DNA from 3 places in the Thioalkalivibrio sp. ALE11 genome. Region 3 is predicted to be linked to each of the others. Evidence: predicted binding sites of a transcription regulator. Region 3 holds the regulator's gene; each other region holds the start of a gene.
What was found. Region 3 encodes sigma-54, which starts transcription at its own class of promoters, with help from an activator protein. Its sites were predicted from a motif close to TGGCANGNTNCNTGCTT; they were not measured.
Positions count from the first base shown of each region.

Region 1: the regulator sigma-54 is predicted to act here: its motif matches at 7,379-7,395, upstream of F620_RS0108585 (HupE/UreJ family protein).
Region 2: the regulator sigma-54 is predicted to act here: its motif matches at 3,713-3,729, upstream of fmdA (formamidase).

Region 1 covers NZ_KB906169.1:148,282-158,570, forward strand. Annotated here, with positions in the region: gene F620_RS0108540 (aliphatic amidase) at 1-312, shown strand, start outside; gene F620_RS0108545 (AAA family ATPase) at 408-1,532, shown strand; gene ureG (urease accessory protein UreG) at 1,664-2,296, opposite strand; gene F620_RS0108555 (urease accessory protein UreF) at 2,320-3,036, opposite strand; gene ureE (urease accessory protein UreE) at 3,020-3,484, opposite strand; gene ureC (urease subunit alpha) at 3,492-5,198, opposite strand; gene F620_RS0108570 (urease subunit beta) at 5,195-5,515, opposite strand; gene ureA (urease subunit gamma) at 5,529-5,831, opposite strand; gene F620_RS0108580 (urease accessory protein UreD) at 5,846-6,709, opposite strand; gene F620_RS0108585 (HupE/UreJ family protein) at 6,720-7,319, opposite strand; gene speE (polyamine aminopropyltransferase) at 7,663-8,514, opposite strand; gene speA (biosynthetic arginine decarboxylase) at 8,618-10,289, shown strand, end outside.
Region 2 covers NZ_KB906169.1:134,824-145,212, forward strand. Annotated here, with positions in the region: gene F620_RS0108480 (ammonium transporter) at 1-76, shown strand, start outside; gene F620_RS0108485 (ATP-binding cassette domain-containing protein) at 403-1,023, shown strand; gene fetB (iron export ABC transporter permease subunit FetB) at 1,014-1,817, shown strand; gene F620_RS14810 (zinc ribbon domain-containing protein) at 1,964-2,485, opposite strand; gene fmdA (formamidase) at 2,370-3,596, opposite strand; gene F620_RS0108505 (formamidase) at 4,501-5,508, opposite strand; gene F620_RS0108510 (sigma-54-dependent Fis family transcriptional regulator) at 5,782-7,410, opposite strand; gene urtA (urea ABC transporter substrate-binding protein) at 7,751-9,004, shown strand; gene urtB (urea ABC transporter permease subunit UrtB) at 9,100-10,020, shown strand; gene urtC (urea ABC transporter permease subunit UrtC) at 10,049-10,389, shown strand, end outside.
Region 3 covers NZ_KB906171.1:57,807-68,195, reverse strand. Annotated here, with positions in the region: gene mpl (UDP-N-acetylmuramate:L-alanyl-gamma-D-glutamyl-meso-diaminopimelate ligase) at 1-978, shown strand, start outside; gene F620_RS0110005 (flavin prenyltransferase UbiX) at 975-1,610, shown strand; gene F620_RS0110000 (LON peptidase substrate-binding domain-containing protein) at 1,607-2,209, shown strand; gene trxA (thioredoxin) at 2,266-2,658, shown strand; gene F620_RS0109990 (AEC family transporter) at 2,758-3,690, shown strand; gene F620_RS0109985 (HPr family phosphocarrier protein) at 3,694-3,966, opposite strand; gene F620_RS0109980 (PTS sugar transporter subunit IIA) at 3,938-4,363, opposite strand; gene rapZ (RNase adapter RapZ) at 4,368-5,255, opposite strand; gene hprK (HPr(Ser) kinase/phosphatase) at 5,261-6,301, opposite strand; gene F620_RS0109965 (PTS sugar transporter subunit IIA) at 6,304-6,768, opposite strand; gene hpf (ribosome hibernation-promoting factor, HPF/YfiA family) at 6,773-7,111, opposite strand; gene F620_RS0109955 (RNA polymerase factor sigma-54) at 7,115-8,644, opposite strand; gene lptB (LPS export ABC transporter ATP-binding protein) at 8,729-9,469, opposite strand; gene lptA (lipopolysaccharide transport periplasmic protein LptA) at 9,466-10,008, opposite strand; gene lptC (LPS export ABC transporter periplasmic protein LptC) at 10,005-10,389, opposite strand, start outside.

The sequences.
Region 1 (10,289 bases), on a different contig from region 3:
TGCGGCACCGAGGAGAACGGCATCCAGTATGCGCAGCTGTCGATCCCCGAGATCCGGGATGCGCGCGCCAACGATCAGTCGCAGAACCACCTGTTCAAGCTGCTGCATCGTGGTTACACCGGGATGCACGACTCGGGCGATGGCGACAAGGGTGTCGCGGATTGTCCGTTCGAGTTCTACCGCACCTGGGTCAACGACGCCGAAAAGGCCCGCGAGGACGTCGAAAAGATCACCCGCGACCAGGTCGGGGTTGCCAGTGCGCCAGTGCGCGATCTTCCCTACGCCGCAAAGACCAAAGAGACGGGATCGTAGTCGCAGGATTTCCCGCTTGTACAGGCGGTGTGATGGATGCCGGTCCTCCCCGAGGAGGACCGGTAATCTTTTGTATAGCCTGAAAGGCTGAGGTAATGCCATTTATTAACGACCGTCTTGCGGATACCGAACGCCGACGGATGGAGACAGAGCGCCGGATCGATGCGGGAAGGGATCGCAGCGGCGCCTCCGTGGCCACAGGAGAGGGCGGCGGGATCGAAAGCCGCTATCGCTTCGACGTGGACGCGATCATGTCTGCGATTCGCCGGGAGATCCTGGGCCAGGACGATGCCGTCGCGGCTGTCGAACGCATGCTCCGGATCGTGCGGGCCGATATCTCCGACCCGCACCGGCCGTTGCATACCGCGTTGTTCCTGGGCCCGACCGGGGTCGGCAAGACCGAAATCGTGCGCGCGCTCGCGCGGGCTCTGCACGGTGATGCCGAGGCCTTCTGCCGGGTCGACATGAACACCCTTTCTCAGGAGCACTATGCGGCGGCCCTGACCGGGGCCCCGCCGGGTTACGTCGGCAGCAAGGAGGGCACGACGCTGCTCGATCAGGAACGCATCGAGGGCAGCCTGCGCAAGCCCGGCATCGTCCTGTTCGATGAGCTGGAGAAGGCCTCCGACGAGGTCGTGGGGGCGTTGCTCAACGTGTTCGACAACGGGCTTCTGACTACGGCGTCAGGAGAACGTACCTACAGCTTCCGCAATACACTGGTGTTCATGACCAGCAACCTCGGTGCCCGCCGTCTGCAGAAGGACGCGGAGCGGCGCCAGGGCTGGCTCGGGCGCTGGTGGTCGCGCGGCCCACTGCGGGAGCGCCAGTACCGGCTGGTCGAGCGCGAACTGCTGGGCCGCTTCGCGCCGGAGTTCGTCAACCGCATCGACAGTATCTCGGTGTTTCAGTGGCTGGATGGCGATACCCTGAACGAGCTGGTGGACCTCGAGTTAGCGCGCCTGAATCGACGTCTGGAGAAACACCGGGTGGAACTGCGGCTGACCGAGTCGGTGCATCGCCAGGTGCGCGAGGCCGGATACGACCGCAAGTTCGGGGCCCGGGCCATGCGTCGCGCCATGCGCCATGTCGTCGAGGCCCCGCTAGCGGAATATCTGCTGATCACGCCCAATCCTGACTCAGAGCCACGGGTCCTGGAGGCGATGCCCGGCCGCGACACGGTCAGCTTTCGTCGCCTCGGCATCGCGCCCGCCAACGCGTAGGAGGCGAGCCCTCTCGCCGATCGGGCATTGCCAACTCCTCGCCGCTTGGGGGGCTGCGTGATCTAACCCCCCATAGAGACTGCCTCGCAGGCGAAGCGGAGCTGTCTCGTTTGGGCGCTGCGGGGCGCGCCTCAGCCGGCGCGGGCCGGGCGCTCCAGCATCCCGTGTTCGATAATGAAATCGGTGACCGCCTCCAGACCCTCCCCGGTCTTCAGGTTGGTGAACACGAACGGGCGATCCCCGCGCATGCGCCGGCTGTCGCGGTCCATCACCTCCAGCGATGCGCCGACGCCGTCGGCCAGGTCGATTTTGTTGATCACCAGCAGATCGGAGCGGGTCACGCCCGGCCCGCCCTTGCGCGGGATCTTGTCGCCGGCGCAGACGTCGATTACGTAGATCGTCAGGTCCGACAGTTCCGGGCTGAAGGTCGCGGAAAGGTTGTCACCGCCGCTCTCCACGAATACGACCTCCAGATCAGGAAAACGGATCCCCAGGTCGGCGAGCGCAGACAGGTTCATCGAGGCATCCTCGCGGATTGCGGTGTGTGGGCAGCCGCCCGTTTCCACGCCGACGATGCGCTCGGCCTCCAGGGCGTCGTGGCGGGTCAGAAACTCCGCGTCCTCGCGGGTGTAGATGTCGTTGGTGACCACGGCGATGCTGTAGGTGTCGCGCAGGCGCTGGCACAGGGCCTGCAGCAGGGCGGTCTTGCCGGAGCCGACCGGTCCGCCGATGCCAACGCGCAGTACGCGGGGATTCAGTGACATGGGGTTCTCCTGATGATGGGTTCCTAACTCCGGAACAGGCGTGAATACTGGGTTTCGTGTAGCGCGCTGGCAATCGCGACACCCGGGGCGGTGCCGCCGATCGCGTTGTCCTCGCGGGCGAGCCCGGCACGAGCCGCCGTGCCGATCGTCGAGGCCAGCTGGTAGAGCAGCCGCTGCCCGGCGGTTTGGCCCAGCGGGACCAGCTTGATGGCGGCCGCCACCTGGTTCTCGCACCAGGTCCAGAGGCAGGCCTCGGCGCCCTCCCCGATGGCGATATCCCAGCGCGCGAGCGCCAGCGCCAGCAGCGTGGCCCAGGTCGCCTCGGGATCGCGGGTCCAGGGCTCGGCTTCGGGCAGCTCCAGTTCGGTCAGCAGGCGCGCCAGCGCCTGACCCAGCTGGCGATCCTCGTCCCGCAGTTCGCGGGTCTCGCGACTGGCGCTCAGCCAGGCGCTCAGCCGGGCGACTGCGTCGAGGTCCTGGGTCTGCCATGCTTGGTGGAGGCGTTGCAGCATGGGGATGTCGACCCGACTCAGGGTGTGGTCGAGCTGGCCTTGCAGCCAGTCGGCGACCGCGGCCTCGTCTTGTACCCAGCCGGCCTCGATGGCCCATTCCAGTCCGCCGGAGTAGCTGTACGCACCGACCGGAAGCGCGGGGCTGAGGAGTTGCCAGAGCCGTCGCCGGGCCAGACCGGGGTCTGTCAGGCCCGGGTCCGTCAGGCCTAGATCAGTGCGAGTGGCCATGGCCGTGGCCACCGTGCGCATGGCCGTGCCCGTAGGCACCCGCCTCCGGCTCGAACGGGGCGTTTTCGAACATCGGATCGAGTCCGATGCCCCGCAGCATGTCGTCCAGCACGTGGTCGTGCAGGTAACGCAGCCGGCCCGGACCAATCTGCAGGGCAATATGGCGGTTGCCGAGGTGGTAGGCCGCCCGCGCGAGCAGCAGGGGGTCTTCGCAGTACACGGTGCTGACCGGTTCCGGTGCGGCACGCACCGTGACCCACTCGCCGCTTTCGGCGCGCAGGGCGGACCCGTCGCGCAGCATGCCGCCCCGCTCGAGGAATACGCCGACCTCGTCGCCGGTGTCGAGGGTGGCCCGGAAGCGGCTCTTCATCCGGGTCTCGACCGGCAGATGCAGGGTTCCGGTCACGGTGGTCGGGGCGCTCTCGGCGCGTTCGATCAGGCGAATCATGGGGACCTCAGAACAGGAAGTAACGCTGGCTCAGCGGCAGCTCGGTGGCGGGTTCGCAGGTCAGAAGCTCGCCGTCGGCACGGACCTCGTAGGTCTCCGGGTCCACCTCCATCTTCGGCAGCCAGTCGTTCAGCCGCATGTCCTGCTTGCCGATCTCGCGGCAGCCGCGGACCGCGACCAGCCTTCGCTCCAGACCCAGCTGGTCGCCGATCCCGGCGGTCAGGGCGGCCTGCGAGACGAAGCTGACGGAGGTGCCGGTCATGGCCGGGCCGTAGCTGCCGAACATCGGCCGGTAATGCACCGGCTGTGGCGTGGGGATGGAGGCGTTGGGGTCGCCCATCGGGGCCGAGGCGATCATCCCGCCCTTGATGATCAGCGCCGGCTTGACGCCGAAAAAGGCCGGATCCCACAGGACCAGGTCGGCCAGTTTGCCGGGTTCGACGGAGCCCACTTCGTGGGCCATGCCGTGCGCCAGAGCGGGATTGATGGTGTATTTGGCGACATAGCGACGTGCGCGGAAGTTGTCGTGCTCGGCCGGGTCGCCGGCCAGCGAGCCGCGCTGGCTCTTCATCTTGTGGGCGGTCTGCCAGGTCCGCAGGATGACCTCGCCCACGCGTCCCATCGCCTGCGAGTCCGAGGCGATCACCGAGAACGCACCGAGGTCATGCAGGATGTCCTCCGCGGCAATGGTCTCGCGCCGGATCCGGCTCTCGGCGAACGCGACGTCTTCCGCGATCTGCGGATCCAGGTGGTGGCACACCATCAGCATGTCCAGGTGTTCGTCGATGGTGTTCACCGTGAACGGCCGCGTGGGATTGGTGCTGGACGGCAGGACGTGGGCTTCGCCGCAGGCCCTGATGATGTCCGGGGCGTGGCCGCCGCCGGCGCCCTCGGTGTGATAGGTGTGGATGGTGCGTCCCTTGAACGCCGCCAGGGTGTCTTCGACAAAGCCGGATTCGTTCAGGGTGTCGGTATGGATGCAGATCTGGATGTCGTGCGCGTCGGCGACGGACAGGGCGCAGTCGATCGAGGCCGGGGTGGTGCCCCAGTCCTCGTGCAGCTTCAGGCCCAGGGCCCCCGCCTCGACCTGCGCGTGCAGGGCGCCGGGTTCGCTGGCGTTCCCCTTGCCCAGAAAGCCCAGGTTCATCGGGAATGCCTCGGCGGCCTTCAGCATCTGCTGGATGTGCCAGGGTCCGGGGGTGCAGGTGGTGGCGTTGGTTCCGGTGGCGGGTCCGGTCCCGCCACCCACCATGGTGGTGATGCCGGAGGTCAGGGCCTCTTCGATCTGCTGCGGACAGATGAAGTGGATATGGGCATCGATGCCACCGGCGGTCAGGATCCGGCCCTCGCCGGCGATGACCTCGGTTCCCGGACCGATCACGATGTCGACGCCCGGCTGGGTATCCGGGTTGCCGGCCTTGCCCACCGCGTGGATCCGGCCCTGCTTCAGGCCGACATCGGCTTTGACCACGCCCCAGTAGTCGAGGATGACCGCGTTGGTGATCACGGTGTCCACCACGGCTTCGTCGTGCCGCTGGCTCTGGCCCATGCCGTCGCGGATCACCTTGCCGCCGCCGAACTTGACCTCGTCGCCGTAGACGGTCCAGTCGCGCTCCACCTGGATCAGCAGCGCGGTGTCGCCGAGGCGCAGGCGGTCACCGGTGGTGGGGCCGAACATCTCGGCATAGGCGCGGCGGGGAATGGTCTGGCTCATTGCGCATCTCCGTCCAGCGGGCCACCGATGCGGCCCTGGAATCCGAACACCCGGCGCTCCCCGGCGTAGGCCACCAGCTGCACGCTGCGGGTCTGGCCCGGTTCAAAACGCACGGCCGTTCCCGCCGGTATGTCCAGGCGGAAGCCTCGCGCGCGCTCGCGGTCGAAGCGCAGGGCGTTGTTGGTCTCGAAGAAGTGATAGTGAGAACCGACCTGGACGGGCCGGTCGCCGCTGTTGGCCACCTCCAGGGTGACGGTCTCGCGGCCGGCGTTCAGGGTGATGTCGCCGTCCGCGGGCAGGAGTTCACCGGGGATCATCGGGCACTTCCTCTTAACGGATGGGTTCGTGAACGGTGACCAGCTTGACCCCGTCCGGGAAGGTCGCCTCGACCTGTACCTCCGGGATCATCTCCGGGACGCCTTCGAGTACGTCGTCACGGGTCAGCACCTCGCCGCCCAGGCTCATCAGCTCCGCGACCGAACGGCCGTCGCGGGCCCCCTCGAGGATGGCGGCCGAGATCAGCGCCATGGCCTCCGGGTAGTTGAGCTTCAGCCCGCGCGCCTGGCGGCGTTCCGCCAGCAGGGCGGCCGTGAACAGCAGCAGCTTGTCTTTCTCGCGTGGGGTCAGTTCCATGGATCTTCCGGTGGTCAGGTGTTCCAGATACGGGGGGTGCACGGGGGCCGCCCGATGACCGGCTCGCGCAGGAAGGCCCAGGCCCGCTGCAGCAGCGCGCGCACGGTCTCCGCGCCATGGCCCAGACAACGCAGGAACAGGACATCCCCGATTCGTGAGATGCCCAGGCGCAGGGCGTCGGGCGTTCCGAGATGCTCGCGCAGTGCCGGTTCGAGTCCCTCGGGAACCGGGGTGGCCACCAGCTGGCCCACCACGGGGAAGCCGTCGAGGCCCCAGGGACGGCTCAGCAGCGGATCGCCGTGGACCAGGTCGAGGCGGTCATGTACCAGCGGTCGGCCGTCGCGCTCGATCCACAGATCCTGGGTGCACGCTCCGCCCTCGTAGTGGTCGCCGTGCGCCGGGCGTCCCAGGCACAGGACATCCCAGGTGCACAGGCACGCGCCGGGTCCCAGACGGAAGTGGTTGTGCAGCGTCACGCGGGAGCGACCGTGCAGGATGGTTTCCGTCGGCAGGAACTCCAGACTCGCGTCGGGCCCCACCGTGAAGCTTTGTTCCTGGCGGGCGCTGTCCGCCCGCGTCCGGTAGAACTTGGCCGCGGCAGGGGTGGTGAGCAGAGCCCGGCTGCCGGCGTCCAGCTCCGCTTCCAGCTGCAGGCGATCGCCGCCGGCGACGCCCCCCGGGGGATGGATCACGTAGCAGTGGCAGACGTCGCCTTCGGGGAAGAAGCTTCGCTGCACCAGCAGAGGGCCCTCGTGACGACGGCGGGCCAGCCGGGTCCGTCCGCCACGCGAGGCGAAGCCCAGCTCCAGGCGCCCGAGCCATCCGTCCCGGGTCTCCGGGACGGTCTCGGTGGCGCCGGCCAGTTCCACGGGGGTGATGTCCACGCCGCTAGACCACCAGCAACAGATAGACGCTGGTGGCAACCATGGCCCCTCCGGCCGCCTGTCCCACCGGACGCTCGAGATCCGTATCGCGTATCCGGGAGGCGGCCAGTGCACCGGCGGTCAGCAGCAGGGCGCTGGCCAGCAGGAAGCCGGCGGCGAATCTCAGTGCGGACAGGTCGGCCGCCATTTCGGCACCGTGGGCGAAGCCGTGCAGCGCGGCGAAGCCGGCCGCGATCGCGGCGGTCACCACCAGCGGGAGACGCGTGCCCAGAAAGACCAGTACGCCGGTCAGCAAAAGCGAGGCGAGGATGCCGAATTCGACGGTCGGCAGCGGGCCTTGCGCCACGCCCAGGGCGAAGGCGAGCGCCAGAGTGGCAAGTACCGCCGCGCCGGCGGTCAGGGTGCCCGGGAGTCGCTGTGAGCGGGCCATCCAGAACCCGATTCCGAGCAGGACCAGCAGGTGATCGAGGCCGGTGAACGGGTGCAGAAATCCCGCAGCGAAGCCCGCATGTTCGTGGGCGTGGTGCCCGTGGTGGGGATGGGCCAGCGCCATCACGGGCGCAAGAAACAGAACAACGAATGCGATGCAGCGTCGATGCAGCATGGTTCTCCTCGCTTGAATCTCGGTGCGGCGCGCAGGAATGCGCCGGCAGTAATCCGAGTAAGCAGGAGCCATGCCATGGTCGCCCCGAAAGCGTTGCGGAGCGTGGTGCCGGGCCAGGGAGCGCCGGTCTGCGGAGCTAATGTTTCGTCGTGGTGCAGCCCGTTTCGGGGGGCATGCATCAAGATGGATCAGGCTGCCCTGAAAGTGTGCGAGCGCGGGAGGTTTCGAGGCGGTGTCTGCTGATGCCGGGCGGATGCCGGAAGGCGTGCAGAGGCGTTACTCCCGGCTGAAGCCGCCACCCCGCGCCGGCCCGGCGCCGGGGTGGCGGACCGGCGCGGCCGGATCAGGCGAACAGCTTGCGGCGGAAGAATTCCGGGGTGGCGCCGGCGGCGCGGTGGATGGCCGCGTTGTAGTAGTGCGTGACGAACGGGATCTCCTCGGCGGCTTCCTCGCGCAGGAAGGCGACCGGGGCGTCCTTGGAGGCGATGGTGCAGGTCCACCAGCCGGAGGGGTAGGTGGGCTGCGGGAAGTGCATGGTCAGGGCGTCGATGAAACCCGCCATGCGCATACTGTCGTGCATCGGCCGCAGGATGCTGTCGGTATGCAGCAGCGGGGATTCGCTCTGCTGCACCAGCAGGCCATCGGAGCCCAGCGCCTTCACGCAGTCGCGGTAGAAATCCGCGGAGAACAGCCCTTCGGCCGGGCCGACCGGGTCGGTGGAGTCGACGATGATCACGTCGATGGAGCCGGGGTCCGCGTCCTTGATGAACTGGATGCCGTCATCGAACAGGAGTTCGGCGCGCGGGTCGTCGTTGGCGTCGCACAGCTCGGGGAAGTACTGCTCGGACAGGCGGGTCACGCGTTCGTCGATATCCACCTGCGTGGCCTTTTCCACCTCGTCGTGCTTGAGTACCTCGCGCAGGGTGCCGCAGTCGCCGCCGCCGATGATCACCACGTTCCTCGGTGCGTTGTGCGAATACAGGACCGGATGCGACATCATTTCGTGGTAGATGAAGTTGTCGCGGCCGGTGAGCATCACGAAGCCGTCGATCACCATCAGGTTGCCGAAGCCGGTGGTCTCGAAGATCTCGATCTTCTGATAGGGCGTCTGCTCCTCGTGGAGCTTTTTCGTGATGCGCAGGGACATCGCGATGTCCTTGTCGGGTTCGCTGAACCAGTGGTCGTCGAGTGCCATCGGGCGGGCTCCCCTTGTGCATGGGTGAACGGTAGGATGCGCCGCCATGATAGTGCCCTGTATCCTGCGGGCAACTCCGACCTTCCCCAACCGCGGAACCGCCATGTCAGCCACGTCCTGGACCCTGGATGATGCGCGCCGTACCTACGGCATCGATCACTGGAACGGGGACTTCTTCGAGGTCAATACGTCCGGGCATGTCTGCATGCGCCGTCCGGACTGGCCGGAACACCCCGGCGTGGATCTGCACGCGCTGGCCTGCCGCCTGCGCGAGGAGCACGTGGGCCCGCCGGTGCTGGTGCGCTTTCAGGACGTGCTCGACGGTCGCGTGCGGCGCCTGTCACGCGCCTTCGCCCGGGCGGCCGAGGAGCTGGATTACCACGGCGACTTCACCGCGATCTATCCGATCAAGGTCAACCAGCAGCGTTCGGTGGTCGAGCGCATCCTCGCCGCCGGCGATCACGCGGATGCCGAAGGCCACCGGCCGCAGGTGGGTCTGGAGGCCGGCTCCAAGCCGGAGCTGATCGCGGTGCTGGCGCAGTCGCGCCCCGGGTCGGTCATCATCTGCAACGGCTACAAGGACCGCGAATACGTGCGCCTGGCCCTGATCGGGCGGCAGCTTGGCCACCGGGTGTACATCGTGATCGAGAAGCCCTCGGAGCTCGAGGAGGTGATCCGCCAGGCCGAAGCCATGGACGTTTCGCCGCTGCTGGGGCTGCGCGTGCGCCTGGCGTCCATCGGCAAGGGCAAGTGGCAGAATACCGGCGGCGAGAAGGCCAAGTTCGGCCTGTCCGCCGCGGACGTGCTGGCGATCCTCGAGCGCCTGCGCGGGCTCGACTGGCTCGACCGCCTGCAGCTGCTGCATTTCCACATGGGGTCGCAGATCGCCAATATCCGCGACATCCAGAACGGCATGGGCGAGGCGGCCAGCTACTTCGCCGCGCTGCACGAGGCCGGGGCCGGCATCCGCGTGGTCGACGTGGGCGGCGGCCTGGGCATCGACTACGAGGGCTCGCGCTCGCGCAACGAGTGCTCCATCAACTACTCGGTGGAGGAATACGCCCTCAACATCCTGCGCCCGCTCAGCCGCATCTGCCACGAGCACGACCTGCCGATGCCCGAGGTGTTCAGCGAGTCCGGGCGTGCCCTGACCGCGCATCACGCGGTGCTGATCACCAACGTGATCGACTGCGAACCGGCCCCCGGGGACGGCCCCGTGCCGCCGCCGGCCGCCGACGAGCCGCCCGAGATCGCGACCCTGCGGGCGCTGCTGGAGGACAGCGTGCGTCCGCCGTCCGAGGTCTTCCACGACGCCGCCTGGCATCTGGCCGAGGTGCAGGCGCAGTTCGCCCGCGGCCTGCTTTCGCTGGCCGACCGCGCCCGCGCCGAGGCGCTGTACTTCGCCCTGTGCCAGCGACTGCTGGTGGACCCGGATGCCCTGCCGGCCGAGATCCATGCCGAGCTGACCGACAAGCTGGCGGACAAGGTCTTCTGCAACTTCTCCGTGTTCCAGTCCATCCCCGACACCTGGGCGATCGACCAGATCTTCCCCATCATGCCGCTGCACCGGCTGGATCAGGCGCCCACGCGCCGTGCGGTGCTGCAGGACCTGACCTGCGACTCCGACGGCCACGTGGAGTACTACGTGGAGCGCGAAGGCACCCACACCACGCTGGCCCTGCACGAGTGGGAGCCCGCACGGCCGTATTATCTGGGGATCTTCCTGGTGGGGGCCTATCAGGAGATCCTGGGCGATCTGCACAACCTGTTCGGCG
Region 2 (10,389 bases), on a different contig from region 3:
AGAGGACGAGGATGTGGGCGCCGACATCGCCGAGTGCGGTCTCGAGGCCTACCCGGAGTTCACCGGGAAGCAATAAACCCTCGTTAACCTAAACTGGGGTCGGGCCACAGGCCCGGCCCCGACATCGTCTCCTCCGACGCCGACAAGACAGTCTCCCAGGACTTGGATGTTGGCCTTTGGGCGCCCCTCACCGGGCGCCCTTTTTTTGGTTCCAGAACTGTGGGAGCGGGCCCGCCCGCGAAGCCCCTGCCCGCGCCGAATAGTGCGATCGACATCTACAGAGGCAATCCGTCACGGCGGAGCGTTCTTCTCGCAGCAAGCAGCGCCTGCCCGTCCGGCCATTCATCCCGCTGCCCCGGCTTCAGTTACGATCGCCATTTCGCCGCACCGGAACCCTTTCGCATGGATCGCCTGCTGGACGTTCGCCAACTCAAAACCGCACACCTCGGCCCGCTGGACCTGGCGTTGCAGCCTGGTGAACTGGTCCAGGTGACGGGCGCGTCGGGTTCCGGCAAGTCGCTGTTGTTACGGGCCCTGGCCGACCTCGACCCCAACACGGGGGCGGTGACGCTGAACGGTGAGCCGCGTGACGCGATGCTGCCTGTCGACTGGCGCCGCCGCGTCGCGTACGTGCCGGCCGAAACCGCGTGGTGGAGCGAGCGCGTGGACGAACACCTGCCGACCGACTTCTCGCGCGACACGGCCTTGCACCTTTTGGACGAGGTGGCGTTGCCGGAGGCCTCGCTGGAATGGGAGATCGAGCGCCTCTCCAGCGGCGAGAAGCAGCGCCTGGGGCTGGTGCGCGCGCTGCTGAACCAGCCGCGCGTCCTGTTGCTGGACGAGCCCACCGCCAATCTGGATCTGGAAAACACCAAACGCATCGAACGCGCGGTACGTGGGTATCTCGCCGAGGAAGACGCGGCAGCGCTTTGGGTCAGTCACGACACCCTGCAGCGTCAGCGCCTGGGCGGCCGCATCCTGACCATCGCCAACGGCAAGCTGGAGGTGACCACGTGGAACTGATCTCGCTTTCCGCGCTGGATTTGTCGCTGGCGGCCTTGCTGGTCGTCGCGCTGGCAGTGCTGACCGTCTGGGCACGCATGGGTCTGGGGCGCAGCCTGCTGATCGCCGGGGCGCGTACCGTGATCCAGCTGCTCCTGGTCGGGCTGATCCTGCAGACGCTGTTCGACCATGCGCAGCTCGGTTGGGTGGCCTTGATGGCGGTGATCATGCTCGCCGTGGCCGGCTACGAGGTGATGGCACGCCAGCAGCGCCGCTTCGCCGGGCTGTGGGGCTATGGCATCGGTGCCGTGACCATGTTCATCTCGGCGTTCGCCGTCACGGTGCTGGCGCTGACCACCATGGTCGGCCCGACCCCCTGGTGGGAGCCGCAGTACGCGATCCCGCTACTGGGCATGCTGCTCGGCAACACCATGACCGGTATTGCTCTGGGGCTGGACCGCCTGACGCAGACTGTCTGGCGTGAGCGGCGCACGATCGAGGGCCGACTGGCGATGGGCGCCTCCTGGAGCGAGGCGGTCACCACCATGCGCCGCGAGGCCGCGCGCTCCGGCCTGATGCCGACCATTAACGCGATGGCGGCCGCCGGCATCGTCAGCCTGCCGGGCATGATGACCGGTCAGATCCTGGCCGGCGCGCCGCCGGTGGAGGCCGTGAAGTACCAGATCCTGATCATGTTCCTGATCGCCGCCGGTACCGGCTTCGGCACCCTGGGCGCGGTCTGGTTCGCCTCCCGCCGCCTGTTCGACGCCCGCGAACGCCTGCGTCTAGACCGTCTCAAACTCGGCCGATTTTAAGGTTTGCCGTGCCTGGTGTATCCCGCTGGGCAAGGCTGGAATAGGCCGCTCGGCTCCGGCTTATCAGGCAACGAGACAGAAGCTGCCGCCCCCGGCATGACGGTAGGCGGCAGTAGGGAGAAGAGTATCTGATTCCGGACTGATGGCTAATGCCCGAGCATCCAGGGGCGGGCGGTCTTCTTGGTCTGCTTTTGCAGAGGCGGGTGGGTAGTAGTTTCGCCTGCCTTTTTTTCCGCGCTGGTTTTCTGGGTGCCACAGGTGTGGGTTCCGCTACAGCCACATGAGCTCCGTCGGACTTTCTTTGGTGCGTGCTGGCTGCGCTCGTTGCGTTCCCAGCGCTGACGGTTCGATGGGTCCATTAGTGACAGCCGTGGGGCGGTGATGACGCGGGGCGCGTCGGTCCCGCAGGTCGGGCAGACACACGGCGCGGATGACTCGGCGATGCGTCCGAAATCGGAAAAGTCGCCGCAGTTTGGACACTGGTAGTCGTATAGGGGCATTGGAGTCTCCGTGAGGAATACCCGGCCCGTAAGACGGGCCGGGTATTGACAGTCAGGTGGCGATGCAGGTGTCGACGTCGTCGCCGATCTCGACGGTCGGTCCGGAGTCAGAAATATGGATATCGAACTCGAAGATCTCGGACGGCAACCAGAGAGTGGCGCATACATTGGGAATGTCCACGATGCCGCTAATGTGGCCCTCGACAGGAGCGGTACCCAGGATCGAGTAGGCCTGTGCGCCGGAGTAGCCAAAATTCTTCAGGTATTCGATCGCGTTGAGACAGGCCTGTCGATAAGCAATGTGGGCGTCCAGGTAGTGCTGTTTGCCCTGTTCGTCCACTGAAATTCCTTCAAAAATCAGGTAGTCGCGGAAATGGGGGTCCACCTGGCTCGGCTGGAACACCGGGCTGCTGATGTTGTATTTCTCCATGCCGCCCTTGACCAAACCCACCTTCAAGTCGATAACGCCGGCCATCTCGATCGCGCCGCAGAAAGTGATCTCCCCGTCACCCTGCGAGAAATGCAGGTCACCCACCGACAATCCTGCTCCTTTAACGTAGACCGGGAAATACACGCGGGATCCGCGCGACAGATTCTTGATGTCGCAGTTACCCCCGTGCTCACGGGGTGGGACGGTGCGCGCGCCTTCGCGAGCCGCGCGTTTGGCTGCGTCGCCTTGAAGGCCCCCCATCAGAGCAGTGTCTTCATACGGCAAAGTGGCCAGCGGGGGAACTCGATCAGGGTCGGTGTCCACGAGGGCTTGCTCCCGCGTGTTCCACTTCTCCAGTAGTTCCCGGGAGGGCAGTGTGCCGATCAACCCGGGATGGATCGTACCGGGGAAGCGAACCTTCGGGATATGGCGGGAGCTGGTGTAGATCCCATGAAAATCCCAGATTGCCTTGCGGGCATCCGGATAGTGCTCGGTGAGGAATCCGCCTCCATTTTCCCGCGCGAACAAGCCGTTGAACCCCCAAAGCTGATCCGGGCGCGGCCCCACGTCCAGGATGTCGACGACGAGCAGATCGCCGGGTTCTGCACCTTCGACCGACACAGGACCGGTCAGGTAGTGCACCTTCGTCAGGTCTACATCGCGAATATCGTTGGCGGAGTCGTTATTGCCAATCTGCCCGCCCGTCCAATCACAGCACTCCAGGCGAAATTCATCGCCCGGCTTGACGTGCACTGCCATCGGGATATCCGGATGCCAGCGGTTGTGCGGTTTGATGTCTTGTTCTTCCGGGGCCTTGTCGATGTCGTAGGAAATCAGGGTTTCCGCCATGAGTCTCTCCAATGTCAGGGTTCCAACGCGCTCCGGATCCGCCTTACGCCCGGAGCGAGATGCTGGGGGGTGCCAGCTACGCAGCCGGCCGGTGGCTCGCTTGCGCAGGAGATTTCTAGCGAAAACCGTGCCAACCCTGGCGGGTGACAGGACCGGGGACCCGCAATCGAGGACAGCGACCGGCGTTGAACGGGGCTCTCGGTTCGGTGACCTTCAGCAAGCCTTTGTCGAACCTGCTGCGCCGGTTATCGCCGGCGACATTGTCAGGACAAGATTGCGTTCGACGGAGCGAGTCCGCGAATCCGCCGGGAACCCGGAGAGACAGTAGCGTCAACGGAACAAGACGCCCTGGAGAAAAGTGTCTATGCCTGTACCATTATCCGAGCTCGCGGCTCGAGCAAACGCTCTGCACGAAAACTCCTGTTTCTGAGTTCTACTCAGCGACAATCGGTTCATCGCTATGTCCGAGCGCTGATCAGTTTTTCGTGGAAAAACGCGGCGTGAAATGTTTGATTACTCTCGGGCCTGTGGAGCCGAAACGCATTTGCGTTTAAAGAGGTCGCCGCCTGTCGGATTTGATTCGTTTCATGGGGGGCTGCCTAATCGCCCGGAAGCGCCGTGTTCCGACCCTTCTCGTCAGGGCCGAAAACGGCTGCGGTCGGAAACAGAGATATCAAAAATACCCGACAGTGGAGGCGCTGGTGCGCCCACAGAGCCGTTGCCGTGGAGAGGCCTATCGAAGGCACTCTCCACAGCAAAGCTTCAGCAATGGATGAGGAAACTCTTTACTCAGCGTTTATGATTTATCCAGCCAACCCGGCCGCCTCAGCGCGCGAGCCCGGAAGGCTTGAATAACCGGAGAATTATCTATTCAAGGTGAAGCCTCTTGTTCATGCTTTCGGGGCTACTTCGGCATCGGGCCGAGCTTGACGCCCTCCGGGTAGTATTTCCAGCCGTCTCGGACCTTCACTTTTTCATCCCACGGCAACTTGTAGGTCCCGTTCGCGAGATCGTTTACCCAAGTCAGATAGTTCTGGGAACCGCCGCCGGGCTCGGCAACGTAACCCCGGCAGCCCAAGTTGAAGATGTTGTTTTCTAGAGCCCAATGCTCGCGGGCCTTGTCGACGAGTCGCGGGAACAGCTCTGCCGTGACGATCTCCCAGGGATTCCGGTGGCCCTGCTGGATCACGTTGCCGTCGTAGTTGCATACCGTTCCCTCGCCGAAATAGTAGAAAACGCCGTCGTAGCCCGCGAGGTTGACCGAAATGCTGTACATCAGGTTTTGCCATGCATTTGTGCGGTTCGTCCAAATCCACTGATCGTTCACCTGGGTGGAATACCCCGAAATCCGGATGTAAACGTTTGCCCCCTTGTACGCCGCCTCCCGGGCGAGTTCCGGGAACATGCCGTCGTGGCAGATGCAAACGGCCAGTTTTGATCCCTTTGGGCCGTCGCAGACTGGCATGCCGAAGTTGCCCGGAGACCACGGTTCGATAGGAACCCATGGCTGCAGTTTACGGTAGTGGAGAGCGATCTCTCCGTTGTTGTCGATGATGATTGCGGTATTGTAGGGCGGTTTTTGAGGATCCTCGTTTTTTTCCATCAAGGAAAAAACGCCCCAAACGTCGTTTGACTTGCAAGCTTCCTTGAATCGGCCAATCTCCGGGCTGTCGATGGTGAGCAGCATTTCATCGTAGGTCCAGATCGCGGTGTTAAGACCTTGGGTTGAATATTCCGGAAAAACGATCAGGTCCAGGTCCGGGTACCCGGCTTTCGTAGACTTCACTGCATTGCAGATCTGGTCCACCTGCGTCTGAATATCTTCTGGTCCCTTGATGACTGGCACCGGGTACTGAATCATGGCTGTGAGTAATGCTTCGTCCCATGCGCTGACGCTGCCTGTGCTTGCCATTGTTTACGACTCCTCAATTTCGGGCTTGAAGGTTTTTCGACGGTCCCGATTCGTTCACGGGTTGGATTCATTTCGAGCCGTTTCATTCCAGGAGTTCCTAGCGGACATGAAACGGTATAACGTTGCATGCTAGAAGCGTGCCAATTCGGCGGGGGCCTCGTTCGAAGGCTCGTTTAGGCGGTTCGGTTCGGTTTGGCGGAACTTCGAGGGAGGGTCAAAGTGTGCCAATGGCGAGCAATGGCGAGCTTTGTCATTTCGGGTGTCGTCGGGTGGTTAACGTCGCCTCACTTCAAGCCCAAGTTTTTCGATGCGATAACGCAACTGGCGAAGGGAGAGATTGAGGCGTCTGGCTGCACAAGATTGGTTCCCTCTGCACTGATTTAGGGCGTCGAGGATCTGTTTTGCATCTTCCTGGCGCACCCATTGGTAACGACCGACCTCGTTTTTCGTGGTGGATCCGTAGTCGAACGCCGGTGGGCTGGAAGACTGGGGTGTCGGCGCCTCGGGGAGGCGCACGCTGCCCTGCTCGGTGAGAATCTGCTGGATTTGCGTTCTTTGGATGTGGTCGCTCTCCGCCATCAAGATGGCGCGTTCGACGACGTTCTGCATCTGGCGAATGTTTCCGGGCCAGCCATAACGTTCCAGCGCCGCGAGAGCCTCGGGGTGCAAGGCGACATTGCGCTGGTAGCGGTGGTTGAGCTCATTTAGGAAATGCAGTGCCAGAGGTCGTATGTCGCCTCGGCGAGCGCGCAGAGGGGGCAAGTACACTGGCACTACATTGATACGGTAAAACAGATCGAGCCGGAAACCTCCGGTATTGACGTGCTCCTGCATATCTTCGTGGGTTGCGGTGATGAGCCGGAAATTGACAGGGACGGGGCTGGCGGCGCCAATTGGATCGACCTGGTGCTCCTGCAGCACCCGCAACAGCTTGGACTGCAGCTGCAGTGGCATGTCGCCGATCTCATCCAGAAACAAGGTGCCGCCGTCGGCCTGCAGGATTTTGCCCTTTTTATTCCCCGAAGCCCCTGTGAAGCTGCCTTTCTCGTGGCCGAATAGCTCGGATTCGAGCAAGTCGGGAGGTATCGCCGCGCAGTTGATGCAGATGAACGGTCGGTCGGTTCGCTCGCTCTGCTGGTGGATCATGCGCGCGAACTTTTCTTTGCCGGTCCCCGACTCCCCCAGAAGCATGACGGCCGCATCGCTGGGTGCGACCTGTATGCATTGCTTGACCGCGTCCAGGAGGGCCTCGCTGGAGCCGACAATCCCGTGGGCCAGGCTCTTTTGAAGCATCCCCTCCATCGTCACCGAGTTGCGAAGACTCTGGTTCTCTCTGATCAGATGTTCGGTCTCCTTGCGGATGAATTCGCCAATCCGCATGACCTGACCGATCGCCGATGCGGCGACCTTCAGGGTCGCAATATCCGCTTCGAACGGGGTTTCCTGGCCACCTGCTTTCTGTACAGAAAGTACCCCTACGGGGGTCCCTGATTCCAGGATCGGCACTGCGATGAATGCGATCCGGGTTGTGTCGTTATGTGGGCGTTCAGTGATCCGCTGCAGATACAAGGGCTCGCGGTCGATGTCCGGGACCAGCCCCGTGGACCCAGTACGCATCACGAAGCCGGTAACGCCCTCGTCATAACCAACCGAGAACGCCCCTTCGCGTAGACGAGCGTGGGTCAGGCCGTAGGAATAGCGGACCTCCAGAACCTCATTTTTTTGGTTGGGCGCCAGGACTCTCCCGCAGTTGAGCCCGAGAATCTGCGAAAGCAACCGCAGAATCCCTCGCACGGTGTGCGGTGGGTCCAGCGGGCGATCCAACAACTTGGCGATCTCCTGCTGTATAGAGAGCTGCAGACGCAGTGTCTCCCCTGCGACTACCCGTTGCGTCTTGTTCATGGGCCTGTTGTACACATGTCCGGTGAAGGGGGCGAGGTGGCCGCATGCAGGATTCGCGCCGCTTCTGGCGGGTTTCGTCGCCACGGGTTCGGCACTGCGTTTGCACCGGCATGTGTCATGGGTGTGAGCCATTTCGGGGCGGATCGGGGGTTGCGTGCACCGATAAAGAGCAAGCCTCCCGTTGTACTGAGCATGGTGTGGGGGGCTGGGAAATCCCACTGATACATGCCCTTGGTGAACATTGTCAGTGGTTGGCACAGGCATTGCAGACGTTCCGTTGCGGTTTCGAAGGCCGCGTTCAACGTGTGCTCCAGATCCAACCAAACCAAGGTAGATGACAATGACGGATATCAAGAAAACCTTCAGCCGCCGCAAGCTGCTGAAGTCGATGGTCGCCCTGCCGATCATGGCTTCGGGCATCGCGGGCTCGAAGTCCCTGTTTGCCAAGCCGGCCACCTCCGAGATCAACACCACCGGCTTGGCCGTGACCGATGACACGGTCAAGGTCGGCATCCTGCACTCGCTGACCGGCACCATGGCGATCTCCGAGACCGGGTCGGTCGAGGCCGAGACCCTGGCCATCGAGCAGATCAACGAGATGGGCGGCATCCTCGGCCGCAAGCTCGAGATCATCACCGAAGACGGCGCCAGTGACTGGCCGACCTTCGCCCAGCGTGCGCGCAAGCTGCTGCGCGAGGACAAGGTCGCCTCGATCATGGGTTGCTGGACTTCCGCATCGCGCAAGGCGGTGCTGCCGGTTCTCGAGCGCGAGAACGGCCTGCTGTACTACCCGACCTTCTATGAAGGTCTCGAGCAGTCCCCGAACGTGATCTACACCGGCCAGGAGGCCACCCAGCAGGTCCTGGCCAGCCTGAACTGGCTGTACAACGAGAAGGGTGTTCGCTCCTTCTATCTGGTGGGCTCCGACTACATCTGGCCGCGCACCACCATGAAGATCGCGCGAATCCATATCGAACAGCACCTCGACGGGGCCTCGGTGGTGGGCGAGGACTATGCGCCGCTGGGCCATACCTCGTTCGGCTCCATGATCAACCGCATTCGCCTGCGGCGTCCGGATGCTATCTACGGCGCGGTGGTCGGCGGTTCCAACGTCGCGTTCTTCCGCCAGCTCGTTTCCGCCGGCCTGGACGGCAGCAACCAGACCCTGCTGAACCTGGCGACGACCGAGGACGAGGTGCTGGGCATCGGCGGCGAGAATGTCGAGGGCTTCTACTCCAGCATGAAGTACTTCCAGAGCCTGGATAACGAGAACAACCAGGAGTTCGTGCGCGCATTCAAGGATCGCTGGGGCGAGGACAGCGTGATCGGCGACGTCACCCAGGCTGCCTATCTCGGCCCGTGGCTGTGGAAGGAAGCGGTCGAACGGGCTGGAAGTTTCGATGTGGACAAGGTAACTGCCCACTCGCCGGGGATCGAGCTCAACCAAGCACCGGAAGGCTACGTGAAGGTCCACGACAACCACCACCTGTGGAGCAAGACTCGAATTGGCCAGTGGCGCCGCGACGGTCAGGCCGATGTGGTGTGGGAATCCGATCTGATCGAGCCGGATCCGTTCCCCGAAGGCTATCAGTAAGCCGTACCGCGGGGGTGTCGGCCGCTGGCCGGTCCGGCGCCCCCTCCTGAATCCCGTAACGAGCCACCCGGCTCCCGCTTCAGGGAATACCGTTCATGGATTACTCAATGCAGGATCTGATGGCGATCACCGCCATGCAGGGCTTCGCGGGGCTGAGCTTCTTCTCGGTCCTGCTTCTGATGGCCCTGGGGCTGGCGATCATCTTCGGCCAGATGCGGGTCATCAACATGGCCCATGGCGAATTCATGGTGCTCGGGGCCTACACCACCTACATGGTGTCTACCCTGGCCTCCGGCCTGGGCCCCTGGGCGACCGAATACTACATTCTGCTGGCGATCCCGCTGGCGTTTCTCTCGGCCTTCCTGTTCGGAATGCTGATCGAGGTGCTGATGATCCGGCATCTCTACCACCGGCCTCTGGATACGCTGCTGGCGACGTGGGGGCTGGCGCTGGTCATGCAGCAGGGTTTCCGCTCGATCTTCGGCGCGCGCGAGGTGAGTCCTTCCACCCCTTCATGGCTGGAGGGCTCCTGGCGCCCGACGCCGATGATCGACATCCCGATCAACGGCATGGCGATCATGGTGCTGACCTTGATCGTCACTCTCGGCGTGGTCTGGCTGATGTATCGCTCGCGCTGGGGCCTGCGAGTGCGCTCGACCATGGCCAGCCGCGAGATGAGTGCGGCGGTGGGCATCAACACCCGCTGGGTCGATCGCCTGACGTTTGCGCTCGGCTGCGGCGTGGCAGGGATCGCCGGCGCGGCGTTCACGATGATCTCCTCCACCGGGCCCACGAGCGGCACGCTCTACATCGTCGACACCTTCCTGGTGGTCGTGTTCGGCGGGGCCGGCAGCATCTCCGGAACCGTGGTTTCCGCCTTCATTATTGCCCAGGGTCAGTCGATTCTCGAGTTCTTCATGGGCAGTTCCATGGCCAAGGTGACCACGCTGCTCGTCATCATCGCGATCCTGATGATGCGACCCGAAGGTTTGTTCAAGAGCAAGGTCCGCCGTTAGGCGGGCCTCTTCCGGGAGTCTCAGAGAAATGAATAACGTATTGCAGATGTTACTGGGCAAGAAGGGCCTGCCAGGTCTGCTGATTCTGGCCTTCATCCTGCTGGTCGTGTTCCCGCTGACCATGGATGTGGATGGCTTGAATCTCACGGGGCGCTTCCTGGCCTTTGCCTTCGTCGCGGTCGGGCTGGTCCTGGCCTGGGGGTACGGCGGCCTGCTGAGCCTGGGCCAGGGGCTGTTCTTCGGGATCGGCGGGTACGCGATGGCGATGTACCTAAAGCTGGAGGCCTCAACGCCGGAGGCCACCGCTATCCAGACCACGCCGGGGATCCCGGATTTCATGGACTGGAACCAGATCACCTCGCTGCCCTG
Region 3 (10,389 bases):
GGGGTCCCCGGCAACTTCGGCGTGAGCGCGCGCCTCGGGGAGTCGCCGTTCTTCGTGATCGAGGCGGACGAATACGACAGTGCGTTCTTCGACAAGCGTGCCAAGTTCGTCCATTACCGGCCACGGACCCTGGTGCTGAACAACCTGGAGTACGATCACGCCGACATCTACCCGGATCTGCAGGCGATCGAGCGTCAGTTTCATCATCTGGTGCGCACCGTGCCGGGCCAGGGCAAGATCATGATGCCCGCCGGGGACGCCGCGCTGGAACGCGTGCTGGAGTCCGGCTGCTGGACACCGGTGGAGCGGCTCGCGACCGGCGAGGACGGCCCCGCAGACTCGGCGGTCGCGCTGAGCGCTCGCTCGCTGTCTGCCGACGGGCGCTGCTTCGAGGTCCTGGAAAACGAACAGCCGCGTGGTCGCGTTGAATGGTCGATGTGCGGTCGGCACAACCAGGCCAATGCCCTGGCGGCGCTTGCCGCGGCCCGCCACGCCGGCGTGCCGCTGGCCACCGGCCTCGCAGCGCTGCCGGAGTTTCGCGGGGTCCGTCGACGCCAGGAACTGCGCGCGGAGATCGCCGGGGTCCGGGTCCTGGATGACTTCGCCCATCACCCCACCGCCATCCGCATGACCCTCGAGGGTCTGCGCGGCGGACTGGACGAGGGCGGGCGCCTGCTGGTGGCGCTGGAGCCCCGGTCCAACACCATGCGCATGGGGGTGCACGCGGGTGCGCTGGGCGATGCCCTGGATCGCGCCGACGGCGTGCACCTGTACCGGCCACCCGACCTGGACTGGGCCATCGGTCCGCTGCGCACCCGTCTGGAAGAACGCCTGACGGTGGCGGCGTCGGTGGATGAGCTGCTGCAGGGGCTGCTGGACGGCGTGCGACCCGGCGACACCCTGGTGATCATGAGCAACGGCGGTTTTGGCGGGCTGCATCAGCGCCTGATCGACCGCCTGCGGGAGGAGCGGTCATGAGTCGGCGCATCGCCCTGGCCCTGACCGGCGCGTCGGGGGCTCCCTATGGCCTGCGCCTGCTGGAGTGTCTGGTGCAGGCCGGGGTCGAAGTGCATCTGATGGTGTCGAAGCCGGGACAGGTGGTGCTCGGGATGGAGACCGACCTCGGCGTGCCCGGGCGGCCGGCGGAGATCGCCCGGTTCTTCAGTGAACGCTACGCTGCCGCGCCGGGTCAGATTCAGTGTTACGGTCCGGATCAGTGGACCGCCCCGGTGGCCAGCGGCTCGGCGGCCCCCGAGTCGATGGTCGTGTGCCCCTGTACCACGGCCACGGTCTCGGCGGTGGCGACCGGGGCCTCGCGCGGGTTGATCGAGCGCGCCGCCGACGTGGTCCTGAAGGAGCGCCGCCGCCTGATCCTGGTGGTGCGCGAAACCCCGTTCTCCGAGATCCATCTGGAGAACATGCTGCGTCTGACCCGCATGGGCGCCGTGGTGATGCCGGCCAATCCGGCGTTCTACCATCGCCCCGAAGGTCTGCAGGACCTGATCGATTTCATGGTGGCGCGGGTCCTGGATCACCTGCAGATCGAACACGCACTGGGTCCCCGCTGGGGGACCGGGCACCGCCAGGGTGGAGAGGACGGCCCCGAATGAAGACGCTTCCGCTGTTTCCGCTGAACACCGTACTGTTCCCGGGTGGTCTGCTGCCGTTGCGGATCTTCGAGACGCGCTATCTCGACATGGTGCGCGGGTGCCTGCGCGACGACAGCGGCTTCGTGGTGGTGGCGATCGAGCCACCCGCCGAGGGCGAAGAGCCGCCGGACGAATCGGATCCGACGGTCGGATTCCATGCGGTGGGCACCGAAGCGCGCATCATCGACTGGGACCAGCGCTCCGACGGTCTGCTGGGGATCCTCGCCAAGGGGGCGCAGCGCCAGCAGATCCACAACCCGCGGCGCGGAGATGACGGACTGTGGCTGGGCGAGGTGGAGCCGCTGGACGAATGGCCGGCGGTCAGCCTGCCGGTGGACTATGCATCGCTGGCCGATCTGCTGGAGCGTCTGCTGGATCAGCTGGGCACGCCCTGGTCGCACCTCGAACGGCACCTGGATGATTCGGCCTGGGTGGCCGGGCGGCTTGCCGAGCTGCTGCCGGTGGATCTCGGGATCAAACAGTCGCTGCTGGAATCCGATGATCCGATCGATCGTCTCGAACGTCTGCGGGCGGCCATGCTCGCGCAGTCGTCTCCCTGACAGCATCCGGGCGGCCTGTTAAGGTAAAGGGCCGTAATTTCAAGCCGGAGCCGATCATGGCCGTTCAGGAACTCACGCAGGACAACTTCGAATCCACCATCACCGGGAATGACATCGTCATCCTGGATTTCTGGGCGCCGTGGTGCGGCCCGTGCCAGCAGTTCGCGCCGACCTTCGAGGAAGCCTCGAACAAGCACGACGACGTCGTCTTCGCCAAGGTCAACACCGACGAGGAGCAGGGCATCGCCGGGGCCTTCCAGATCCGGTCCATCCCGACCCTGATGATCTTCCGCGAGCAGGTCATCGTGTTCTCGCAGCCCGGCGTGCTGTCCGCGGCGCAGCTGGACGAGGTGCTGGGCAAGGTGCGCGAGCTGGACATGGAGGCCGTGCGCGCCGACATCGAAAAGCAGCAGCAGGAACAGGAGCAGCAGGCCGGCGGCAACGCCTGAGCCCGGCACCTGCCGCAATAACCTCCCGCGGCCCGTTCCCGGGCCGCTCCGTCCGCCACTCGAACCGACCCTGACAAGCCGACGAGGTCCCTCCCCCCCGTGTTCAGCGTGATGACCCAGATGGGGGCCCTGATCGTTGCCGGGGTCGGCTGGCGGATCCTGCAGCCCGGCGGTCTGGATGCCGAAACCGCCCGCCGGGTCCTCACCACGCTCGTCTATTACCTGCTGCTGCCCGCGCTGGTGCTGCAGGTCCTGTGGACCGCACCGCTGGGTCTGGACTCGGTCCGCATCGCCCTGGTCGCCGGGGCGACGGTCCTGATCACCCTGGCCGTTACTGCCGGTGCGTGCCGAGCATGCACTGCCGACCGCGCCGCGGTGGGCGCGATGCTGCTGGCCGCTGCCTGGCCCAACGCGACCTATCTGGGCCTGCCGATCCTCGACAGTCTGTTCGGCGAGGCGGGGCGCGCGGTGGCCATCCAGTACGACCTGTTCGCCTGCCTGCCGCTGGTGCTGACCCTGGGCGTGGTTCTCGCGCGTCGCTACGGCGATGGTCGCATGCCGGCGGTGCATCCGTTGCGCGGCCTGTTGTCGGTGCCGTCGATCTGGGCCGCCCTCGCCGGTGTCACCCTGAACCTGGGCGGGGTGCCGCAGACGGTCTGGCTGGAGGAGTGGCTGGGACTGCTGGCGGATTCGGTGTCGCCGCTGATGCTGTTCGCGCTGGGCCTGGCACTGGTGTTCCACCGCTTTCACGGACACGACGCGCGACCGCTGGCGGTCGTCGTGGTGATCCAGCTGCTGCTGGCACCGGCGGTGGCGCTGGGGCTGGTGTGGCTGCTGGGGATGGAGGGGATCCCCGCGACCGGAACGGTGCTGGAGGCGGCCATGCCGGCGATGGTGCTGGGGCTGGTGTTCTGTGACCGCTTCGGGCTGGATACGGGGCTGTACGCGGCCGCGGTGACCCTGACCACGGCCCTTTCGCTGATTACCCTGCCGCTGTGGTTCGCCCTGGCCGGCGGTCTTCTGGGGGGGTGAGCCTCAGGATTCCTCGCCGAAGCGGTCCGCGACCAGTTCGGTCAGGGCATCCAGCGCCGCCTCGGCATCCTCCGCGCCGTCGGTCCGGATGGTGATCTCCGAGCCCTGGGCGGCGGCCAGCATCATCACCCCCATGATGCTCTTGCCGTTCACTTCCTGATCGTTGCGGGCGACGGTGACATCGGCGGTGTACTGACTGGCGAGGCTGACGAACTTCGCGGCGGCCCGGGCATGCATGCCCAGCCGGTTAACGATGGGAACTGCGCGCTGCGGCATCGCTGGATTCCTGGTCGCAGAGAAGGATTCCGTCATGGCCCCCGGACAGCGCCTTGTTGACCAGTTCGCTCAGGGGCAGATGGCGGTAGTTGAGTACGCGGACGAGCATCGGCAGGTTGACGCCCGCGATCACGCGCGCGTTGTGTCCGCGCGCCACGCGGCTGGCCACGTTGGCCGGCGTGGAGCCGAACATGTCGGTCAGGACCAGCACACCGGCACCGCTGTCGAGGGTCTCCATGCGGGCGCGGGCCTGCGCCTGGATATCGTCCGGATCGTCGCTTTGCGACATCGCCATGGACTCGCAGTCCTCGGGCAGGTCTCCCAGCATGCTCTGCGCGGTCTGCAGGAGTGTATCGCCCAGGTTTTGATGCGTGATCAGGATCAGACCGACGCCCATGGAACTACTCCGTTTCAGGGGAGAGAGAATCGAGCTCGCGATGACGGGTGCTAACAGTAACATGTTCCCGTTCGCGCCACGCAGCTGCCAGCCGTTCCACAAGGTAGACCGAGCGGTGGCGCCCGCCGGTACAGCCGATGGAGACCGTGGCATAGCTGCGATGGTCCGCCACCAGCCGCGGGATCCAGGTGTCGAGAAAGCCGTGGATGGAGTCGAACATCGCCCCGACCTCGCCATGGCTGTCGAGGAAATGCGCTACCGCCGGATCCAGCCCGGTCAGTGGCGCCAGTTCGCGCTCGTAGTAGGGGTTGGGCAGACAGCGCACGTCGAACACGAAATCGGAATCCAGCGGCGAGCCGTGCTTGAAGCCGAAGGACTGGAACAGCAGCGACAGGCCGGCGGTCTCGCGGCTGCCGACCCGGGCCCGGAGCGTGCGCGCGAGGTCGTGCATCGACAGCCGGCTGGTGTCCACGGTCAGGTCGGCCTCCACCGCCACGTGCCCCAGCCAGGTCCGTTCCATGCCGATCGCTTCCACCAGCGGGATGCCGTCGCGTGCCAGCGGATGGCGTCTGCGGGTCAGGTGGTAGCGACGCAGCAGGACCTCGTCGGAGGCATTGAGGAACAGCACCTCGACCTCCAGGCCCGATCCACGCAGCTCGCCCAGCAGCTGGCCGAATCCGCTGAGGGCGTCGAGGCCCGAACGGACGTCCACGCCCACGGCCAGATGGCGGTCACCGCCGGTGTCGTAATGACCGCTGCGGACCTTCTCCACCAGTTCCGGCAGCATCGGCAGCGGCAGGTTGTCGACACAGAAGTAGCCGGCGTCCTCCAGGGTATGCAGGGCGACGGTCTTGCCGGAACCCGACAGACCACTGACCAGCAGCAGACGCATGTGGGTCAGCCCTCGGGATCGGGGTTGGGAACCGTGGTGCTGGGCCCGCCGATGTGGAAGATGGATTCCTCCTGCTGATCCTCGCCCATCTGGCGCCGCTGGCGGGCGCGCAGATCGTCCCCGGCGATGTAGCCCTGCATGTGCAGCAGGTGATTGCGGACCGCGGCCTCGATCATGACCGCGATGTTGCGCCCCGGCGCCACCGGCAGGCTGATCAGCGGGATGCGCAGGCCGAGGATCTCGCTCTCGCCGCGGCGCCCGTTCAGGCGGTCGTCCGGCACCGGCGAGGGCTCGTTGTGATCGCGCAGATCGATGATCAGGCGCAGATACTTGCCGCCCTTGATCGCCGAGTCGCCGTACATCGCGCGGATGTTGAGCACGCCCAGGCCGCGCACCTCGAGCAGGTCCTGGAGCAGGGCGGGGCAGTGTCCGCGCACGATATCCGGGGCAATGCGCGCGAACTCGGGGGCATCATCGGCGATCAGCCGGTGGCCACGCGAGATCAGCTCGAGTGCGACCTCGCTCTTGCCGACGCTGGAAGCCCCCGAGATCAGCACGCCGATCCCGAGGATCTCCATGAACACCCCGTGGCGCACCTCGAAATGGGCGAGGCGCTGCTGCAGGAAATAGCGCAGCAGCGCGATGACTTCGTGCGATGAGGTGCGCGTGCACAGGATCACCGGCAGCGGGTCGTCACCTGTGTGCGGCATGCGCGGGAACGGGCAGGTGTCCTCGGCGAAGATCACCATGGTGGTGCCCGTGCGGGCCATTTCCAGCACCAGGTGGTCACGCTGCTCGTCGGACAGGCCGGCGATGTAGCGGGCCTCGTAGTCGCCGATGACCTGGATGCGGTTGGGGCGGATCAGGTTCAGGTGGCCGGCCAGCGGCAGGTCGCCATCGCCGAATCCCAGGAGTTCGCGGTCGCCCGCGGCTTCCTCTCCGTGGACGTAGCGCAGATCCAGACGGCTCCCCATCGCCCGCGTGAGCGCGGCGATGGTGATGTTGCTCGCGGTGCCGTCGGCTGCCGCTTCCGCCCGGTCGGCCATGGTCAGGTATCTCCCAGGGCCCGGGTGAGGGCCTGCTGGACCCCCGCGCTGTCCGCGGCGCGCCGGATGCCGGCGAGGGTGTCCGGCTGCGACAGCCCGCGCGCGAGCTGGGCCAGCAGGTCCAGGTGTTCGCTGGTGGCCTCTTCCGGCACCAGCAGGGCGATCAGGATGTCCACCGGTTCGTGGTCCATGGCTTCGAAATCCACGCCCTGATCCAGACGCAGGACCGCGATGCGGGGCGTATCCAGCTCGGCGAGACGGCCGTGCGGGATCGCCACGCCATGGCCGAGCCCGGTGGAGCCCAGTTTTTCGCGGGCCGACATGGCTTCGAACGCGGCACTGGCCGCCAGTCCGTCCGCGGCCCCGTCCACCAGCAGATCGGCGAGGGTTTCCAGCGCTCGTTTCTTGCTGGAGCAGTCGGTTTCCAGTCCGATGCGCTCCGGGGTGATGAGCTCGGCCGGATTCATCGGCTTACTCGGGTTGTTCGCGGTTGCGCTGGGCGCCCTCGGCGCGATGATGATCCTTGACCTTCTCCTTGTGCTTGATCAGCTGGCGGTCGACCTTGTCGATCAGGCCGTCGATGGCGGCGTACATGTCATCGTGGCTGGCCTCGGCGTGGATGTGGTTGCCGCTGACCTGCAGATTCGCTTCCGCCTTGTTGTGCAGCTTCTGCGTCTTCTCGTGGTTCAGCACCACGTGCACGTCGATCACCTTGTCGAAGTGGCGTTCCAGCTTCTGGAATTTCTCGTTGACGTAGTCGCGCAGGGCGTCGGTGATGTCGACGTGGTGTCCGGTGAGATTGATCTGCATGGGTCAGGCTCCTTTCGGTTTGCTTCCGGTCGGCATGGCGGCCATCTGGCGGCGTTCGCTGGAGGATGGCAGGTTCATGCCCTCCCGGTATTTGGCCACGGTACGCCGGGCCACGTTGATGCCCCGATCCGCCAGGATCTGGGCGAGGCGGGAATCGCTGAGCGGTTTGCCCGGCGTTTCCTCTTCGATGAGTTCGCGGATCATGGCACGAATCGCGGTCGCGGAGCATTCCCCGCCGTCGCTGGTGCCCACGTGACTGGAGAAGAAATACTTGAATTCGAACACCCCGCGGGGGGTGTGCATGTATTTCTGCGTGGTCACCCGCGAGATCGTGGACTCGTGCATCTCCAGGGCTTCGGCGATGTCGCGCAGGATCAGCGGCTGCATCGCCACCTCGCCGTGTTCCAGGAACCCCTGCTGGCGTTCGACGATCGCTCGCGCCACGCGCAGCAGGGTGTCGTTGCGGCTGTGCAGGCTCTTGATGAACCATCGCGCCTCCTGCAGCTGATCGCGCATGAAGGCGCTGTCGCGGGCATCGGAGACCTGGCGGACCATGCCGGCGTAGAGGTCGTTGATGCGAATGCGCGGGGCGATCTCGGGATTCAGGTCGACCTGCCAGCCCCGGTCGGTATGACGCACGTAGACATCCGGGACCACGTATTCCGGCGGTGTCTCGCTGATCTGGGCGCCGGGGCGCGGGTTGAGCGTGCGGATCAGGTCCAGCGCCGCGGCCAGCTCGTCGCCATCGCGTACGCCGCTCTGGCGCTGCAGGGCCTTGTAGTCACGCCGGGCAAGGGCGTCCATGCCGTGTTCGAGGAGCGCGCGCGCCGCCTCGCGCGAGGGCGCGTCCGGCGCCAGCTCACCCAGCTGGACCTCCAGGCACTCGCGCAGATCCAGCGAACCGACCCCCAGCGGGTCGCAGTGCTGCAACCAGTGGCGTACGGCCTCGACCTCGTCGGTGTCGACGGGGGGTTCTTCACTCCGGCTGATGGTCTCGGCCAGGGTCTCGACGTCGCCCTCGAGGTAGCCGTCGCCGTTGATGGTGTCGATCAGGGCGGCGCCGATGCGCTGGTCGCGCGGGGTCAGGTGCGACAGATGCAGCTGCCACAGCAGGTGATCCTGCAGCCCGCCGCCGTCGTCGTCCGAGGTGTTCTCCAGCGGGTCGCGGTCGTCCGGACCGCGCGGGCTGGCGCTGGCGTCGTAGATGTCTTCCCAGCGGCTGTCGGTCACCAGCTCGTCGGGGATGACGTCCTCCGAGCCGCCGGCATCCACCGTTTCGCCGGTGCGGGCGGCGTCGCTGCCGCTCTCGCCGTCGTCGGTGTTCGCGTCGCTGGCAGTGTCCGCGGTGTCCCCCGCGTCGGCACCGAGTTCGTCATCCTCGGCCTGTTCCAGCATGGGATTGCTTTCCAGCGCCTGCTGGATCTCGGCCTGGAGCTCCAGCGTCGACAGCTGCAGCAGCCGGATGGCCTGCTGCAGCTGCGGCGTCATGGTCAGCGTCTGACCGAGCTGCAGATTCAGCCCGGGCTTCAGCATGAGTTGGGAAAGGCGTTGGTCACCATAAGTGAATAGTAATCCCTTGCTGCGGGCTTGTGCACCGTCCGGGTGCGGCGGTCGGTGTCACAGGCGGAAGTTTTCGCCGAGGTAGACCTCGCGCACGCGGGCGTCGGCCAGCAGTTCGTCCGGCGTGCCCGCGCTCAGCAGGCGCCCCTCGCTGAGGATGTACGCGCGATGGCAGATACCCAGGGTCTCGCGTACGTTGTGATCCGAGATTAGTACGCCGATGCCGCGTTCGGCCAGGTGGCGGATGACTGCCTGGATCTCGCCGACCGAGATCGGATCGACCCCGGCAAACGGTTCGTCCAGACAGATGAACTGCGGATCGCCGGCCAGCGCGCGGGCGATCTCGGCGCGCCGCCGCTCGCCTCCGGACAGCGCGATCCCGGGGCTGTGGCGCACGGTCTCCAGCTGGAATTCCTCGATCAGGGCGTCGCCGATGCGGCGGCGCTCGTGGCGGTCGAGTTCCGGGCGCAGTTCCAGCACTGCCTGCAGGTTGTCCTCGACCGACAGGCGGCGAAAGATCGAGGCCTCCTGGGGCAGATAGCCCAGCCCGGCGCGGGCGCGTTCGTGGATGGGCGCCCGGGTGATGTCGCGCCCGCCCAGGGTGATGCGCCCGGTATTGGGCCGGATCAGTCCGACCAGGCTGTAGAAGCAGGTGGTCTTGCCGGCTCCGTTGGGTCCCAGCAGGCCGACCACTTCGCCGGGCACCAGGTCCACATCCATCGCGTCCAGCACGGTACGCTGGCCATAGCGCTTGCTCAGCTCGCGGGCGACCAGATGGCCGTCGGCCGCGGGGGTCATGGATCGTCCTCGCGTGGCTGCAGGCGGATGTGCACGCGCTCGTCATCGGTGTCGCCGCGTTCGGCGCGGATCACGTCGCGTTCGAGATCGTAGGTGATGCGCTGCCCGCGGGCATCCTCGGCGGCGGTGATGACGCGTGCCTGTTCGGTCAGGATCACGCGTTCCTCGTCGAGGAAATAGTCGATGCGCAGCCCCTCGGCGATGCGCGTCTCGCCGGTCTCGGGATCGGGCGACTCCAGGCGTGCGGGCTCGCCGTGGGCCTCGATCTCGTAGGGGCGGCGCTCGCGCATGTGCACGATCACGCGGTCCGCTTCCAGCGTGGCATCGCCGCGCACCACGATCACGTCGCCGGTGTAGGTGCCGGTGCCCGCGCGTTCGTCCATCTCGGCGTGGTCCGCGGTGATCTCCACCGGCAGGGCATCCTCGCGGCCGGTCGCCGGCAGGGCCGCCAGGGACAGTGCGAGTACCCCCGTCACGGCAAGCAGCAGGGCCGGTCGGCGGATGCCCGCGCGGCGATGTTCGGTTGTGGCCGGGTTCATTCCGGGCGGTCCTCCTGCGGCAGGTCGCTGTACAGCGTGTAGACCTCGGCGAGCAGCCCAATGGTATCCGCTTGCGGGTCGGCGCGCAGGCCGGTGCCCCGCTGGAACAGTCCCGGCTGTTCCAGGGTGCTCGGGGCCGACGAAGTCGTCAGCCGGGTGTCCAGCGCCACGCGCACGTCACGTGACTCGATCACCGTGCGCACGCGCTCGTCGCGTTCGGGGCGCACGCCGCGGGTGTGGCCGAAGGTATGCAGGAGTTCGCGATCGGGCTGATGTGCCGCGCGCGGGGCGCGCCAGGTCCAGTTCAGGCCCCGCTGGTCCAGCAGATCCAGCTCCGGGTCATCGATGAACTGGACCGCATCCCGGTCGTATTCGCGCAGC